2 regions of the Xanthomonas sp. NCPPB 3570 genome follow, and region 1 is predicted to be linked to the other one. Evidence: predicted binding sites of a transcription regulator. Region 1 holds the regulator's gene; the other holds the start of a gene.
The links. Region 1 encodes FliA, which starts transcription of late flagellar genes. Its sites were predicted from a motif close to TAAAGTTTNNCNNNCNNNGGCCGATAA; they were not measured.

Region 1 (8,546 bases):
GCTGCCGAAGGCGTCCAGCATCGACTGCAGGTAGTCCAGCGACTGCTGCGCGGCGTCGAAGTGCCGCGCCTGCAGGGTGGCCTGGCCGGCGCGGGCCATGCCCAGGGTTTCCTCCGCGGCGTGGCACAGCTCGACCATGGCGTTGATCGCCAGGAAGCCGGCGCCGCCCTTGAGCGTGTGGAAACCGCGGAACACGGCGTTGAGCTGGCCGCTGTCCTCGGGCGCCTGCTCCAGCGACACCAGCTGCTCGCCGAGCCGGTCCAGGATTTCCTGGGCCTCGATGATGAAGTCGGCAGCGATGTCGTCGGGTACGGCGCTCATGGCTAGAGCCTGCCGACGCGATTGGAACAGGCCACGTTGCCGTGTCCGGTTCCCAGGTGGTTGCGCGCGGCGCCGCGACAGGCCGACCGCCTGTTCAAGCCGTGCGCGGCCGCCTGGGGGCCGGACACGGCAACCCGAAGGGCCGCGCTTGGGTGCGCGCGAACCTGCGTCATCATTTGGTCGTTTGTTGACATAAATTCCCTCATTCTTCTCGCCGCGCGCACCCAAGTGCGGCGTGGCCTATTCCAATGGCGTGGGCAGGCTCTAGAGTCCCAATCCGGACAGCAGGTCGTCGGCGTCGTGCTGCGACACGCCGTGGCGGTCCAGGCCGGGCAGGGCCGGACCGGCCAGGCTGCCGTCGGCCTTCTTGTTTTCTTCCTTCGGCGGCAGACCCAGCGCGCCGAAGCCTTCGTGCACGCGGCGCACGATGCCGGCGACGCGGCGGATGATCTGCCCGGTCAGGTCCTGGAAGCTCTGCGCCAGGGCCATTTCGGTGAGGTTGTGGCGGATCTTGTCGAGGATCTCGCTCTGGTCGCCGCTGAGGCCGCCGGCGGCGAGCTGGTCGGCCAGCGCACGGCATTCCTCGGCCAGGTCCAGGGTGCGGTGGCTGGCCTGTTCGGTCATCTCCACCACGTGGTCCAGGCGCGAGCAGGCGTCGTCCAGCTCGCCGGCCTCGCTGGGCACCACCGGCAGTTCGCCGAGCGCCTGCCCCAGATCGCGCGCGAGCCGGCTCAGGCCCTGCATCATCGGCCGCGTGCGCCAGGCGGCGAGGGTGTCGATCTCCCTGCGCCAGCCGGCCTCGTCGCCGTTTTCCAGCGCGTCCAGCGCGCCTTGCAGGCGTTCGATCAGGGCGGTACGTTCGGCGGTGGCTTCCATTTAGGCGGTCGCTCCCAGGCGTTCGAAGATCTTGCCCAGCTTCTCCTGCAGCGTCTGCGCGGTGAACGGCTTGATGATGTAGCCGTTCACGCCGCACTGTGCGGCCTCGATGATCTGCTCGCGCTTGGCCTCGGCGGTCACCATCAGCACCGGCAGGTGCTTGAGCTTGTCGTCGGCGCGGATGTTGCGCAGCAGATCGATGCCAGTCATGCCCGGCATGTTCCAGTCGGTGACCACGAACTCGAACGGCGCCGAGCGCAGCGCGGCCAGGGCGCTGTTGCCGTCTTCGGCCTCGGCGGTATTGGTGAAGCCCAGATCGCCGAGCAGATTCTTGACGATGCGTCGCATCGTCGAGAAATCGTCCACGATCAAAATCCGCATGTTCTTGTTCACCACTGACTCCTAAGGGTTCCTATTCTTCGTCTTCCAGACCGGCATCGGCGACCTCGAACGCCTTCAGGCGTCCGCGCAACCGTACCGTGGCCTGGCCATGGATCTGACACACGCGCGACTCGCTGACCCCGAGCACCGCGCCGATTTCCTTGAGGTTCAATTCCTGCTCGTAGTACAGCGACAGCACCAACTGCTCGCGTTCGGGCAACTGCGCGATCGCCTTGCCCAGCTCGCGGCCGAATTCGCTGCGCTCGAGCATCTGCTGCGGATTGGGTCCGCCCTTGGCGATGGTATCCAGTTCGCCATGGTCCTCGATGCGCGACTCCAGGCTCAGCACCTGGCCGCGGGCGGCATCTTCCATCAAACGCAGGTATTCGGGAAGCGGCATGTCCATCGCCGCGGCCACTTCGTTGGCGGCGGCGGCGCGGCCGGTGCTCTGTTCGATCTTGCGGATCGCCGAGGCGGCGTCGCGGGCGCGGCGGTGCACCGAGCGCGGCACCCAGTCGCCACGGCGGATCTCGTCGATCATCGCGCCGCGGATGCGGATCGAGGCATAGGTCTCGAACGAGGCGCCCTGTTCGGCGTCGTAGCTGCGCGAGGCCTCGATCAGGCCGATCATGCCGGCCTGGATCAGATCGTCGATCTCGACGCTGGCCGGCAGCCGCGCCGCCAGGTGGTGGGCGATGCGCCGGACCAGGTCCGAGTGCTGGGTGATGTAGTCGTTGGCGCTGTTGCGCTGGACGGCGCGGTAGTGGGCGGCGGCGTTCATGCGGCCACCCCACGCTGGATGATGCGTTCGACGAAGAACTCGACGTTGCCGCGCGGGGCGGTCGGCGCCTGCCAGCGCGCGGTGCGCCGGGCGATCTCGCTGATCGCCTGCGCCGACGGGCTGGACGGGTAGGCCTTGACCACCGGCTGCTGGCGCTGCACCGACAGGCGCAGCCAGTCGTCCTGCGGCACGCAGCCCAGGTAGTTCAGCGACACGTCGCCGAGGAACTTCTCGCAGACCCGGCTGAGCTTGTCGTACAGCAGGCGGCCTTCGTTGAGGTCGCGGACCATGTTGGCGACGATCTGCACCCGGTCCACGCCGCGCTCGCGCGAGAGAACCTTGATCAATGCGTAGGCGTCGGTGATCGAAGCCGGCTCGTCGCAGACCACCACCACCGCGTCCTGCGCGGCCTGGCAGAACGTCAGCACGCTGTCGGTGATGCCGGCGGCGGTGTCGACGATCATCACGTCCAGCTCGCGCTGCAACTCGGAGAACACGTTGACCAGGCCCACGTGCTGGGCCGGCGGCAACTCGGCCATGTAGCGGCGGCCGGAGGCGGCGGGCACCACCATCAGCCCGTTGGGCATGTCGATCAGCACCTCTTCCAGGGTGCAGCGCCCGGCGACCAGGTCGGCCACGGTGAACTTGGGGGTCAGCCCCAGCAGCACGTCGACGTTGGCCAGGCCCAGGTCGGCGTCCAGCAGCAGGGTGCGCTTGCCCATGTCGGCCAGCGCCATGGACAGGTTGACCGAGATGTTGGTCTTGCCCACGCCGCCCTTGCCGCCGGTCACGGCGATGGTGCGCACCGGACCCAGCGGTTCGCTGCGCGTCGCCGACAGGGGGAAGGCATTGGTCAGATTGACGTAGTCACGCGACGGCATGGGTCTGCTCCGGAGTACAGGGCTTATCGGCAGCGCGCCGCAAATCTTCAAGGCGCAATACCAGGCTGGCGGCGTTGGCGCGGTGCAGGTCGTCCGGCACACGCTGTCCATCGGTCACCCAGGTGATGGGGAGGCGGTGGTCCACGACCACCGACAAGGCACTGCCGAACCGCCCGGTCTCGTCCAACTTGGTCATGATGACCCCCTGTGGGTCGGCGCCGGCGAACCGGCGCACCACCTCGTCCAGGTCGGAGAAATGGGCGTTGGCGGGGAGTACCAGCAAGGATCGGACCACCCGCGAGGCGCGCAGCCAGTGCAGCTGGGCAGCCAGGGCGCGGTCGCGCTGGCCCATGCCGGCGGTGTCGATCAGCACCAGCTTGTAGTCGGCCAGGCGCTCCAGCAGCTGCTGCAGCGCGGCGTCGCTGTCGGCCTCGTGCACGGCGATGCCGAGCTGGCGGCCGTAGCTGTGCAGCTGTTCGCGGCCGCCGACGCGGATGGTGTCGGTGGTGACCAGGGCCACGTCGCGGGCGGCATGGCGCTCCAGGAAGCGCGAGGCCAGCTTGGCGATGGTGGTGGTCTTGCCGGCGCCGGTGGGGCCGATCAGGGCGATCACGCCGCCTTCCTCGAGCGGGTCCAGCGGGGCGATCGGCAGGCGCTTGGACAGCAGGCCCAGCATCAGCCCGCGGCCGCGGTGCAGCTCCAGGTCGGCGGGGATCTGCATGACCACGTCGCGGGTGATGCCGCTGTCGAAGCCGTAGTCGTCCATCAGCTCCAGCGCCTGGGCACGGACCGGCGAGCCACGCAGGCGCTCGTCGGTGAGGCGGTTCATCTCGCGCTCGATCATCTGCCGCATCAGCGCCAGTTCGTCGCGCAGCTGCGTCAATTGTTCGTCGTTCTGCGGGGCGGGGAAGGTCGGCACCGCCGCCAGCGTGGCGGCCGCCGGGATTCCGGCAGCGGCCGGCGCGTCGGCCTTTGCCACGCTCGGCGCGGCCGGGGCCGGAGCCGTGCTCGGGCTCGCCAGCGGGGTCAGCGCCACCGCGGCGACGTCGTCGCGCCAGGCCGGCATGGCCTCGGCGGCCGGCGCCGGGGTCGCGAACGGGCTGGGCATGGGCACGCTGATCGGGGCGTTGCGGAACACGTCCTCGGGGATGCTGAACTCGGCGCGGCCGGTGACCGGTGCCGCGGCCTTGGCCGGGGCGGCCTGGCGTGCGGCGGCAGCCGGGGCGGCCGCGGCGGGCATCGCCGAGGCGGCCAGCGCCGCCGGCTGGGTCAGCGGCCGTGTGGCGGAAGCGGCCGGCGCGGCACTGCCGCGGCGCTCGCTGATCGCGGCCATCATCGCCATCGCCGGGCTGGCGGCGGCGCTGTCGTTACGCGCAGCGCGCGGGGCGGGAGCGGCCGGTGCCTGCGCGGCCGCGGCGCGCGGCGCCTCGTCCGGGCGCACCGCATCCAGCGCCCGCTGCACCAGTGCCTCGTCGTAGTTGCTGGCGGCGACGATCTCGATGCCCTCGTCGGTACGCCGATTGGACAGGATCACCGCATCCGGCCCGTGCTCGTCGCGCACCATCCGGAAGGCGGTGCGCATGTCGGGGGCGACAAAGCGTTTGATCTTCATGGTTGGAAGCCGGGATTGGGGATTGGGGATTGGGGATGGAGCGCGGATACGGTCACGGCCTGGCTTGCGCCCGATCGCCTTGCTTTGGTTGTGTTCGATGCCTTCACTGCTGTCTCTCTCCGCTCGCATGGGCCGCTATTGCGAATCCCCAATCCCGAATCACCAATCCCTGCAACATCAACTGATCGTCCCCACCAGCTTCAGCCGCTTGTCCTCCGGCACTTCGCTGTAGGACAGGACCGACAGCGCGGGGACGCTGTGGCGGACCAGGCGGGCGAGGGCGGCGCGGACCTGCGCCGGGACCAGCACCACGGCCGGTTCGTTGCGCGCCTCCTGCTTGCTCACGCAGTCCGCCAGACTTTGGTGCAAGCGCTCGGCCAGTCCGGGTTCCAGCGCCGCGCCGTTGCCCTGGGTAGAGTCCTGCAAGACACGTTCCAATTGCGGGGCCAGGGTGAACACCGGCAGTTCCGGGGCCATGCCGGCGATCTCCTGGACGATGAACCGGCCCAGGGCGTTGCGGACGGCGGCGGTGAGCGCGCCGGGTTCCTGACTCTGCGGGGCGTGCTCGACCAGGGCCTCGACGATCTTGCGCAACTGCCGCACCGGGATCTTCTCGATCAGCAGGTTCTGCAGCACCCGCACCACCACCGACAGCGGCAACGCCTTGGGGGTGAGGTCCTCGACCAGCTTGGGCGCGCTCTTGGCCAGGGTCGCCAGCAGCTGCTGCACTTCCTCGTGGCCGAGCAGTTCCGGGGCGTGCTCGCGGATCAGGTGCGAGAGGTGGGTGGCGATCACCGTGGCCGGGTCGACCACGGTGTAGCCCATGGTCTCGGCCTGGGCGCGCAGGTGCGGCTGGATCCAGATCGCATCCAGGCCGAACGCCGGGTCCTTGCCGGGGATGCCGTCGATCTTGCCCAGCGCGCCGCCCGGATCCAGCGCCAGTTCGCGGTCCGGGTGGATGTCGGCGGTGGCCACCGGCACGCCATGCACCAGCAGGCGGTAGGCGTTGGCCGGCAGTTCCAGGTTGTCGCGGATGTGCACCGGCGGCACCAGGAAGCCGATGTCCTGGGTCAGCTTGCGGCGCACGCCCTTGATCCGCGCCATCAACTCGCCGCCCTGGGCCTTGTCCACCAGCGGGATCAGCCGGTAGCCCACTTCCAGGCCCAGCGGGTCGATCGGGCGCAGTTCGTCCCAGCCCAGTTCGGCGTTGGCCTGGGCCGCGGCCGCGGCCTGCGGCGCCGCCTCGGCGGCGGCCGGGGTCGGCTGCAGGCTGCGCTTCCACATCTTCCAGGCCAGCACGCCCAGGATCAGCGCCAGCGTCAAGAAAGCGACGTTGGGCATGCCCGGGATCAGGCCGACCAGGCCCAGGATCGCCGCGGCCACCGCCAGCGCCTTATGCTGGCCGAACACCTGGCCCATCATCGAGGCGCCCATGTCCTGCGAACGCGAGGCACGGGTGACCAGCATCGCCACCGCCGAGGACACCAGCAGTGCCGGCAGCTGCGCGACCAGGCCATCGCCGATCGACAGCAGGGTGTAGGTGGAGGCGGCCTGCGCCACCGGCATGCCATGCTGCAGGACGCCGACCGCCATGCCGCCGATCAGGTTAATGAACAGGATCAGGATGCCGGCGATGGCGTCGCCGCGGATGAACTTGCTGGCGCCGTCCATCGAGCCGTAGAAGTCCGCTTCCTCGCGCACCTCCTCGCGGCGGGCCTTGGCTTCCTCGCGGGTCAGCAGGCCGGCGTTGAGGTCGGCGTCGATCGCCATCTGCTTGCCGGGCATGGCGTCGAGGATGAAGCGCGCGGTCACTTCCGACACGCGCCCGGCGCCCTTGGTGATGACCACGAAGTTGATGATGGTGAGGATCGCGAACACCACGATACCGACCGCATAGTTGCCGCCGATCACGAATTCGCCGAAGGCCTCGATCACCTTGCCGGCCGCGCCGTGGCCGCCCTGGCCGTTGATCAGGATCACACGGGTGGAGGCCACGTTCAGCGCCAGGCGCAGCATCGTGGTCATCAGCAGCACGATCGGGAAGATGCTGAACTCCAGCGGCCGCTTCACGTACACCACCGCCAGCAGCACCATCAGCGAGATGGCGATGTTGAAGGTGAACAGGGCGTCCAGCACCGGGGCGGCCAGCGGCACCACCACCATCGCCAGCATCAGCAACACGATCACCGGGGCGCCGAGCCCGTGCTTGATCATGTCCATCACTTTGCGCGTGTTCATCTGCGCGGCAGGCTGGCTCATGGCTGGCTCCCCGGGGCGAATTCATCCACTTCCAACGGCGGCAACGGCGGCATCGGCCCGCTGCGCCAGGCGCGCAGCTGGTAGACGTACGAGAGGACCTGCGCCACCGCGGAATACAGTCTCACGGGAATTTCCTTGCCGAGTTGGCCTTCCCTATACAAGGCGCGTGCCAAAGGCGGCGCCGAGATCACCGCCACGCGGTGCTGCTCGCCGACCTCGCGGATGCGGAAGGCGATCTCGTCCACGCCCTTGGCGACCACGGTGGGCGCGCGCATGCGCCCGCTCTCGTACTTCAGCGCCACCGCGTAGTGGGTGGGGTTGACCACCACCACGTCGGCCTTGGGCACGGCTTCCATCATCCGCCGCTGCGACATCTGCATCTGCATCTGGCGAATGCGGCCCTTGACCTCGGGGCTGCCGTCGTTTTCCTTCATTTCCCGGCGCACTTCCTCCCGGGTCATCTTCAATTTGCGGATGTAATTCCACTTCTGATAGGGCGCGTCGATCGCGGCCAGCAGCGCCAGCGCGCCGGCGGTGTACAGCAGCAGCCGCAGGGTGAAGCCCAGGCCGTGGCCGATGGCCTGTTCCAGCGGCTGCAGCAGCAGGCCGCGCAGGAAGTCGGTGCTGCCCCACAGGCACAGCATCGCGGCGCCGCCGACGAAGCCCATGCGCAGGATCGACTTGAGCAGCTCGACGATGGTCTCGGCGCCGTACATGCGGCTGAGCCCGTTCATCGGGTTGAGCCGATCGAACTTGGGGATCAGCGCCTGGCCGGAGAAGCGCAGGGTGCCCATCAGCACCGGCGCGGCGAAGCTGGCCGCCAGGCAGATGCCGACCAGCGGCAGCACCACCCAGAGCAGGTTCAGCAGCAGGTCGCCGAAATGGCCGAACATCGCCTCCGGATGCTCGCGCATCGACAGGTCCGGGCGCAGCGCCTGTTTCAGCCAGGCCACCGCCCCGGCGGTCATGGAGGTGGACAGGCCCATCAGGGCGAAGACGCCGGCGCTGAACACCGCGGCCGTCGCCAGCTCGCGCGAGTGCGGGATGTTGCCCTGTTCGCGGGCTTCGCGCAGGCGTTTGTCTGTTGGCTGTTCTGTGCGCTCTGCGCCTTCTTCGCTCTCGGACATCGGGGGTGCGCTCGGCCAGGATCGACCCTGCGCCCTGCAAGGACCGTGCCGGTCCCGGAAGCGAGGCAGGGCGGCGCCGCGGCGCGTCGCTTGGCGTCCGCTAGGCCGGCTGCAGTTCCACCCGGTCGCGGCCCAGGCGCTTGGCCTGGTAGAGGGCGGCGTCGGCGCGCGCCAGCAACTGCTGCAGCGGCTCGCCAGGCCGGTACCAGGCCACGCCGATCGAGGCGGTGATCGCCAACTGCCGCTCGCCGATGCGCAGCGGCTGCCCGGCGATGATGGTGCGCAGGGCCTGCAGCCGGTCGCCGCAG
Region 2 (8,546 bases), 1.4 Mb from region 1:
TGCACGGTGTTGGCGCCCTTGTCGCGGGCGTAGCCGGCATGCAGCGGCTGCTGCACGTCGCCGGCGAAATGCACGACGAACTTCAGCGCCTGCGCACGCGCGGCCTGCGGCTGGCTGCGGTCGGCGAGGATCGCGGCCTGGCGGCGCAGCGCCTCGACCGCGCAGTTGCCGTCCGGGCAGTCGCGGGTCTGCTCGTAGTGGCAGTCGTTCTCGGCCAGGTTGACGTAATGCCAGCGCGCGCTGCGTTTGCCCAGGTCGGGATCGTGTTCGCGGAGCTGGTCGGCCCAGTTGGCGACGCCGGCCAGGGTCGGGTCGGGTTCGCCCTGCAGCAGGGTGCGGACCTGCGCGCGGGCTTGCGGGGTGAGCTGGGTGTCGGCGAGATCGGCGACCAGGCGGTGGCCCAGCGGGCCCCAGGCGAAGGCGGCGGACGGCGCAGCGGCGAGGGCTGCGGCGAGCGCGGTGCAAACGAAGGGAGAGATTTTCATGCGCCGATTCTAGCCGGCGCCGACGACGCGGCCATGACGCGCGTCAGGTCTGTTGCGTTGCCGCTCAGCACGGCGGACGCCGGTACCAGACGGCGTCGCCGACCGCGCCGAGCCGCGTCCGAGGACACGACCCGGCCGCAGGCTCAGAAATACATCAGATACGCGACGCCGTAGGTGACCGGATCGAGCTTGGCCTTGCCGAGCGTGCTGCCGTCCACCTCCACGTCGCTGCGCATGCCGGTCCAGCGCGCATCCACGCGGATCGCGCTGCGTTCGCCGACCGCGAAATCCACGCCGGCATGCAGCGCCGGACCAATGCTGTCCTTGAACTTCACGTCGTTGGACGCGAACGCGCCCTTGCCGTCGCTGCCGAGGAAGGCGGTGTAGTTGAGGCCGGCGCCGACGAACGGGGAGATGTCGCCGTTGCCGTTGAAGTGGTACTGCAGCGAGATGGTCGGCGACAGCATCCAGGCGCTGCCGATATCGCCGCCGCGGTCCACGCCGATCTTCTGCTGACCGACCAGGCCCTGCATCTCCAGGCCCAGATTGCCGCGGAAAAAGTATTCGTAGGTGAACGACACGGCCGGCGCGACGTCGGCGTCGAAGCGCTGATCGCTGCCGCGCAGCGTGCCGTTGGACGACCCCGGCACCATGCCGTGCAGGCCGTAGCTGGTGGTGAAATGGCCGGCCGATTGCGCCGCGGCGGGCAGGGCAATGCTGGCGAGGGCGGCGACGGCGAGGCGACGGAACAGGCGTGGCGGCATGGGGGACCCCGGTGGACGACGAGTGGGCGGATGCGAACCCCGTGTCGGCCCAGCGGGCGCCGATCCACATCCGTGTGGCGCGTAGTCTGCCAGAGAAGCGCCGCGGACGCGCTGCGCGCCGGGGCTGCCGCTTGCGGCATGCCGCGTCGGCCTGGGCCGCCGCGCGCGATGGCGCCGCTGCGACGCGCGGCGCCGACCGTGTGGCCACCGGCGCCGCAGTTGGCAGCGGCGCCGGCGCCCGTTTCAGAACTTCATCACGTAGGCCAGGCCGTACGCCAGCGGATCGATGTGCGCGGTGCCCAGGTCGCTGCCGTTGACCTTGACCTTGCTGTCGATGTCGATCCAGCGCAGGTCCACGCGCAGCGCCGACTTCTCGGTGAGTGCGAAATCCACGCCGGCGTGCGCGGCCAGGCCCCAGGAGTCGTCCAGCTTGAGCTTGCTGCCGGCGAGCGCGCCGGTGGTCTTCTCGCTGAAGAAGGTGGTGTAGTTGATGCCGGCGCCAACGAACGGCGAGACCTTGCCGGCGCTGTTGAAGTGGTACTGCAGCGACACCACCGGCGGCAGGTGCTTGGTGCTGCCGACCTTGCCCACGCCCTTGACGCTGATGTCGTGCTCGAACGGCAGCGCGGCCAGCACTTCCACGCCCAGGTCCTGGTGCACGAAGTACTCGAAGGTCACCGTCGGGCGGATGTTGCTGTCGATGCGCAGCGGCAGGGTGCCGCCGGCCAGCGTGCCGTTGTCGGACTTCGGATTGACCTGGTGGGCGCCGATGCCGACGGTCCAGTCGCCTTGCGACTGCGCCAGCGCCGGCAGGGCGCACAGGGTCAGGGCGGCGGCCAGGCCGGTGAGCAGGAGGGGGGAGGTGGTGCGCATGGTGGAGTCTCGGTTGGGTGTGGGCGCAGTGTCCGGCGCGCGGCCATACGCCGCCTTGATCCTGATCAAACCGGCGTATCCGGCGTGGCGCGGCCGGCCTGCTAGAATGCGGTTCCCCTTCCATCCGCCGCGCCAGGCGCGGCCGCAGGAGCTACTGAAATGGCAATCAAGGTCGGCATCAACGGTTTCGGTCGCATCGGGCGCAACGTGCTGCGCTCGGCGGTGCAGAATTTCGGCAGCGACATCGAGATCGTCGCCATCAACGACCTGCTCGAGCCGGATTATCTGGCCTACATGCTGCAGTACGACTCCGTGCACGGCCGCTTCCAGGCGGAGGTGTCGGTCGAGGGCAATCATCTGCTGGTCAACGGCAAGAAGATCCGCCTGACCCAGGAACGCGATCCGGCGGCGCTGAAGTGGGGCGAGGTCGGCGTGGACGTGGTGATCGAGTCCACCGGCCTGTTCCTGACCAAGGAAACCGCGCAGAAGCACCTGGACGCCGGCGCCAAGAAGGTGATCCTGTCGGCGCCGTCGAAGGACGACACGCCGATGTTCGTGTACGGCGTCAACGACAGCACCTACGCCGGCCAGGCCATCGTCTCCAACGCCAGCTGCACCACCAACTGCCTGGCGCCGCTGGCCAAGGTGATCAACGACAAGTGGGGCATCAAGCGCGGCCTGATGACCACCGTGCACGCGGCCACCGCCACGCAGAAGACCGTGGACGGCCCGAGCAACAAGGATTGGCGCGGTGGCCGCGGCATCCTGGAGAACATCATTCCGTCCAGCACCGGCGCGGCCAAGGCGGTCGGCGTGGTGATCCCGGAGTTGAACAAGAAGCTCACCGGCATGAGCTTCCGCGTGCCGACCTCGGACGTGTCGGTGGTCGACCTGACCGTGGAACTGGAGAAGCCGGCCACCTACGCCGAGATCTGTGCCGAGGTGAAGGCGCAGAGCGAAGGCGCGCTGAAGGGCATCCTCGGCTACACCGAGGACAAGGTGGTCGCCACCGATTTCCGCGGCGACGCGCGCACCTCCATCTTCGACGCCGATGCCGGCATCGCCCTGGACGGCACCTTCGTCAAGCTGGTGTCCTGGTACGACAACGAGTGGGGCTACTCCAACAAGTGCCTGGAAATGGTCAAGGTGGTGGCGAAGTAAGCTGCCGCGCGTCGTCCGCCGGTGGCGGGCGGCGCGGTCTTGTGCGGCAGCGACCGCTGCAGTCCGCCGCCGTTGGCACGCTGCACACGCCATCGCGAACGCATGCAAACAAAAAAGGAGCGCTTCGGCGCTCCTTTTTTGTGGCTGTGCTGCGAGGGACTTGCCCGCCGCGACGTCGGCGTGGATGCAACGGGATGGAAGTGGCGCGATCCGCGCCGCCGCCATCCGCTCGCCGTTACAGCGCGTCCTTGGAGACGTTGCTTTCGCTCTGCTTGTAATCGGTGACGACGCCATTGGCGTCGAATTCCACTTCCAGGTCGTAGGATTTGACGTTGCGCGCGCCGACGCCGTGATCCTGGGCTTCGTTGACCGCCTGACCGGTGTAGTAACCGGGCAGCATGCGCTTCAGTACGGTGGTTGCCGTCCCGCGGATCTTTTCGCCGTGCGACTCGCCCGGCCGGTAGGTCCACGACTTTTCATAACCGCCTTCCTTTCCGGATGTCCTGTAAACGTGCTTGGGCTCGCCATAGATCGCGCGCACCTGCTCCTTGGTGGTCTTGCCGATGACGATGTTCTTCTTCACCGCATCGGGGGTGTAGAGCTCCGGATTGTCGACCTTTTCGGCCAGGGCGGGAGCGGCGAAGGACGCGGCCAGCATGGCCGAGATCAGCAGGGTGCGAAAGGGTTTCATGGTCATGTCCGTTTACCTGGGAAGTGGCGTCTGCAATCCAGAGGGCACCGGTCGCGTCGAGACGCGTCGGTACGGCTTCAGCGCGGCGCAACGAGCTTAGGCATGGCCAAATGACGTCGTCAATACAGCGCGCAGCGGCATTCAGGCAACGACGACGCTCCTGTCGGCAGGGCCGATGGCGGGATCGCGACCGCCATGCGGCATGCCGCTGCGCACGCAGCGGGTCGACGGGGCAGGTGTTGCCCCGTGATCCGCTGCCGCTTTTTGGGCATGGCGCCAGTGCGGCGTGGGCGCGCTACAGGGCCTGCAGGATCAGCGAGTGCCAGCCGGTGCGGTAGGTTTCGTAGCCGGGCGAGGCGGCATGCCCGATGCAGTGCGGCCGGCCGTCCAGGTCGATCAGCACGGCGCCGCGGGGCTGCTTGAACAAGGCGTCGCGGCCGTCGAAGTCGATCCGGTCCTGCAGCATGCGCCCGGCCGAGTCGGCCAGCACCTGGCCCTGCGCGTCGACGATGCAGACCCGGCTGCGGCCCCATTCGGATTCGGACAGCGGCGTGCGCTGCACGATCGTCTGCGCCAGCGCGTCCCAGCGGAACACGATGCCCAGCACGCCCAGCACGCGGCCATCGATGCGGCCGCCCTCGCGGACCGTGCACGCGTACACCAGGACCCGCTCGCCATCGGCCAGCGCACTGGCGTGCACGCCCTGGAAGCTGAAGTCCTCGCCGCTGCGGGTGCGCATGGCCTGCTCGAACCACGGTTGCGTGGAGACGTCGCTGCCGACCGAGGCGAACTGCCGCGGCCGCCCGTTGGCGCGGATGCGGCCATCGCTGCCGGCCAGGATCAAATCGAAGTAGACCGTGTACGAATCCAGGATCTGGCCCATGCGCCGCGACGCGTAGGCCAGCGCCTCGGCGTCGCTGTCGGTGCGCGCTGCCGCCACCACCGCGGCGTCGGTGGCCCACCAGCGCACGTCGCAACTACGCTCGTAGAGGTTGCGGTCGATCAGGTCGATGTTGCTCAGGGCCAGTTCGCTGAGCCGCGTGCGGCGCACGTCGTCCTGCAGCCGGCTCAGCGTCTGCCGCATCTCCGCGCTGGTGCGCGCGGCGACCTTGTCCAGGTCCTGGGTGGCCTCGGCCACGCGCCGCGACAGCCCGTCCATTTCCTGCGCGATGACGCTGAAGCCGCGTCCGGCGGCACCGATGCGCGCCGATTCGATGCGCGCGTTCATCGAGATCATGTGGGTGGTGCGGTTGATCGCGTCGATGCCCTGCAAGGAGCGGCGCAGTTGGCCGAGCAATTGGTCGGAGAGGCCGACGACGGCGCGGATATGGTCATCGATCCCCGTTTCGGCGGGGTGAGCGGGTAGGTTCATTCATGCTGCCGGTGGGGTGGGAGGGAACAGCAGACGGACGACGCGGTAAGGGGTGTAGCGGCCGTCCATTCATCGACTTGAGGGCGGTGTGAAGACCGTTCGTCGGAACGCCGAGGCTTGCCCTGCCTGGGCTGCGGCCTCGCCTGTTGGCCGATGCCGGTACCGAACTCGTCTACCATCTGCGCCAGGTCCGGCGCCGCCGGACACCTGGTGCGCGTCACAGGCGCCGCGCCACCGCCGTGGAGATGCGAGTCGAATGGAGATGTTGGTCGTGCTGGTGGTGTTGGCGGTGCTGGCGATGCCGGTGCTGTTGATCGTGGCCCTGGTCGGGCAGTCGCGCCTGCGCCAGCGGCTTGCCGCGCTGGAGGCGCAGGTCGCGCGGATGGCGGCCGCCCCGGTGGCGCCTGCGACGGCCTGGGCCGGTCCTGCGGCCGCGGACGGGGACACGGAATCCGCCGTCGATGCCGAGACGCAGGCCGAGGATGCGCCGAACGAAGTGTCGTCCGAGCCCGCACGTCCGCCCCTTGTCGTGGAGGAGGCTAGCGCGCCGCCGCCACTGCCGCCGCCCTTGCCGACGCCGCAGCACACCAACGATTTCGCGACGCTGGCCGCCGCGGTCGAGCGCGCCGAGCAACAACAGGCGCAAGCGCAAGCGCAAGCGCAGGCGCGCGCCAGCGCCGCGGCCGCGATCGCCGCCCCGCACCGGCCTGACCCGATCGAGCGGTTGGTGAGCGGGGTCAAGCGCTGGTTCACCGAGGGCAACGTGCCGGTGAAGATCGGCATGCTGGTGCTGCTGGCCGGCGTCGCCGCGCTGCTCAAGTACGCCGGCGACCAGGGTTGGCTGCGCATGCCGATCGAGCTGCGCTACGCCGGCATCGCCGCCGCGTCGCTGGCGGGCCTGGCGTTCGGCTGGCGCCAGCGCACGCGCAAGCGCAGCTTCGCGCTGGCCCTGCAGGGCGGGGCGATCGGCGTGTTGCTGCTGACCGTGTTCGCCGCGTTCAAGCTGTCCGGGCTGATCCCGGCCGGGGCGGCGCTGGCGCTGAGCATCGCCCTGGTCGCGGGCATGTGCGTGCTGGCGGTGGCGCAGGAATCGCGCACCCTGGCGGTGCTGGGCACGCTGGCCGGCTTCCTCGCGCCGCTGTGGCTGTCCACCGGCAGCGGCAACCATGTGGCGCTGTTCTCCTACTACGCGCTGCTCAACGCGGCGGTGTTCGCGATCGCCTGGTACCGGCCGTGGCGGGTGCTGAACCTGCTCGGGTTCGGCTTTACCTTCGGCATCGGCACGCTGTGGGGCGTGCTGCAGTACCGGCCGGAGAAGTTCGTCAGCACCGAGCCGTTCCTGCTGCTGTTCTTCGCCTTCTACCTGCTGATCCCGATCCTGTACGCGCGGCGGCAGCAGGCCGCGCGCAGCGCGCTGGTCGACGGCAGCCTGCTGTTCGGCACGCCGCTGATCGCGTTCTCGCTGCAGGCCGGCCTGTTGCGTGGCGAGCGCCTGCCGCTGGCCTTGTGCGCGTTGGCTCTGGCGGCGCTCTATGCGCTGCTGGCCGCGGCGCTGATCCGGCGCGCGCGCTTCGCCCTGCTGGGGCAGGCGTATGCGGTGCTGGCGGTGGGCTTCGCCACGTTGGCGGTGCCGCTGGCGCTGTCGGCGCGGGCCACCGCGAGCGTGTTCGCGCTGGAGGGGGCGGCGCTGGTGTGGCTGGGCCTGCGCCAGCGGCGCTGGCTGCCGCAGCTCAGCGGCGCCGGATTACAGATGGCGGCCGCGTTGGGCTTCACCCTGGGCCTGGATGCGGCGGTGCAGGACAGCCAGGCCGTGGCCAATGCCACCTGCATGAGCGCGCTGCTGCTGGCCCTGGCCGGCTTCGCCAGCGCCTGGTGCTATCGCCGCGCGCGCGCCGCCATGCCGGCGCTGGGCTACTACCTGTGGGGGCTGGCTTGGTGGTGCGGGATCGGCGTCGCCGAGATCCTGCGCTTCGCCGCCGCCGACGCGCGGCCGGACGTGTTGCTGGCCTGGGCGGCGGTCAGCGGCTGGCTCGCGGCCGAAGCGCAGCGGCGCTGGCCGGCGCCGGCGCTGGCCGCGACCACGCTGGGCGGCCTGGCGCTGGCGTTGCCGCTGGCGGCCTGGCAGGCCGATGCGCACGGGCAGCCGTTCGCCGGACATGGCGCCTGGGCCTGGGCGCTGTTCGCGGTGCTCGGCGTGCGCAGCCTGCTGTGCCTGCGCGACAGCGGGGGCGGCGTGGCGCGCGCGGCGCAGTTCGTGTGGTGGTTGGTGTGGCCCACCGTGGTCGGGCTGCTGTGCACCTGGATCGCGCTGCACAGCGACCTCGCCGCCGGCTGGCGCTGGATGCTGTTGCTGGCGCCCTGGTTGCTGGCGACGGCGCTGTCGCTGTGGCGCTGGAACTGGCTGGCGGCGCCGCTGGGCACGGCCTTCGCGCCGTGCCGCAGCGCGCTGCAGAGCACCTACTTCGGGCTGCTCACGGTGGCCTGGCTGTACAGCCTGGGCCTGACCGGCAGCAGCGCGCCGTTGCCCTGGGTGCCGTTGCTCAATCCGCTGGAACTGAGCCAGTTGGCGCTGCTGGTCCTGGGCGTACGCTGGACCCGCAGCCCCGAACTGCCGGCCCTGCTGCGCCCGTGGCGCACCCATCTGCTGGCCACTGCCGGCTTCCTGTGGATCACCAGCGTCACCTTGCATGCGGTGCACTATTGGGCGGCGGTGCCGTGGCCTGGCGTGCTCGGCGATGGCGTGGCGCAGACCAGCCTGACCGTGGTCTGGAGCGTGCTGGGCGTGCTCGGCTGGGTGCTGGGCTCGCGCCGCGGCCAGCGCGGCCTGTGGCTGGCCGGCGCGGTGTTGATGGCGGTGGTGCTGGGCAAGCTGTTGCTGGTGGATCGCGGCAATCTCGGCAACGTCGCCGGCATCGCCTCGTTCATCGCGTACGGGCTGTTGTGTACGGTGGTCGGCTATCTGGCGCCGGCACCGCCGCGCGCCGCCGAACCGGCCGAGGAGGCCATCCCATGATCCGACGTGCGCTGTTTCCGTTGTTGCTGGCCGGGTTGCCGCTGTGCGCGTTCGCCGCCAGCCAGCGCGACGACTACGCCCAGCAGTGGCCGCTGACCCTGCAGGACGCCGATGCCGGCGCCTATCGCGTGCAACTCGACGATGCGGTCTACCGCAGCGCGCAGCGTGCCTCGCTGGGCGATGTGGA

Region 2: the regulator FliA is predicted to act here: its motif matches at 5,401-5,427, upstream of AC1PLR_RS15715 (methyl-accepting chemotaxis protein).

Annotation. Positions count from the first base shown of each region.
Region 1 is NZ_CM161513.1:2,236,879-2,245,424, forward strand. Features, by position in the region: gene AC1PLR_RS09805 (chemotaxis protein CheA) at 1-321, opposite strand, end outside; gene AC1PLR_RS09810 (protein phosphatase CheZ) at 586-1,197, opposite strand; gene cheY (chemotaxis response regulator CheY) at 1,198-1,590, opposite strand; gene AC1PLR_RS09820 (RNA polymerase sigma factor FliA) at 1,610-2,359, opposite strand; gene AC1PLR_RS09825 (MinD/ParA family ATP-binding protein) at 2,356-3,240, opposite strand; gene flhF (flagellar biosynthesis GTPase FlhF) at 3,227-4,852, opposite strand; gene flhA (flagellar biosynthesis protein FlhA) at 5,030-7,090, opposite strand; gene flhB (flagellar biosynthesis protein FlhB) at 7,108-8,238, opposite strand; gene AC1PLR_RS09845 (ligand-binding sensor domain-containing diguanylate cyclase) at 8,339-8,546, opposite strand, start outside.
Region 2 is NZ_CM161513.1:3,644,300-3,652,845, reverse strand. Features, by position in the region: gene AC1PLR_RS15740 (S1/P1 nuclease) at 1-485, opposite strand, end outside; gene AC1PLR_RS15735 (OmpW/AlkL family protein) at 629-1,249, opposite strand; gene AC1PLR_RS15730 (OmpW/AlkL family protein) at 1,493-2,122, opposite strand; gene gap (type I glyceraldehyde-3-phosphate dehydrogenase) at 2,282-3,283, shown strand; gene AC1PLR_RS15720 (hypothetical protein) at 3,519-3,974, opposite strand; gene AC1PLR_RS15715 (methyl-accepting chemotaxis protein) at 4,270-5,346, opposite strand; gene AC1PLR_RS15710 (DUF2339 domain-containing protein) at 5,603-8,359, shown strand; gene AC1PLR_RS15705 (DUF3999 domain-containing protein) at 8,356-8,546, shown strand, end outside.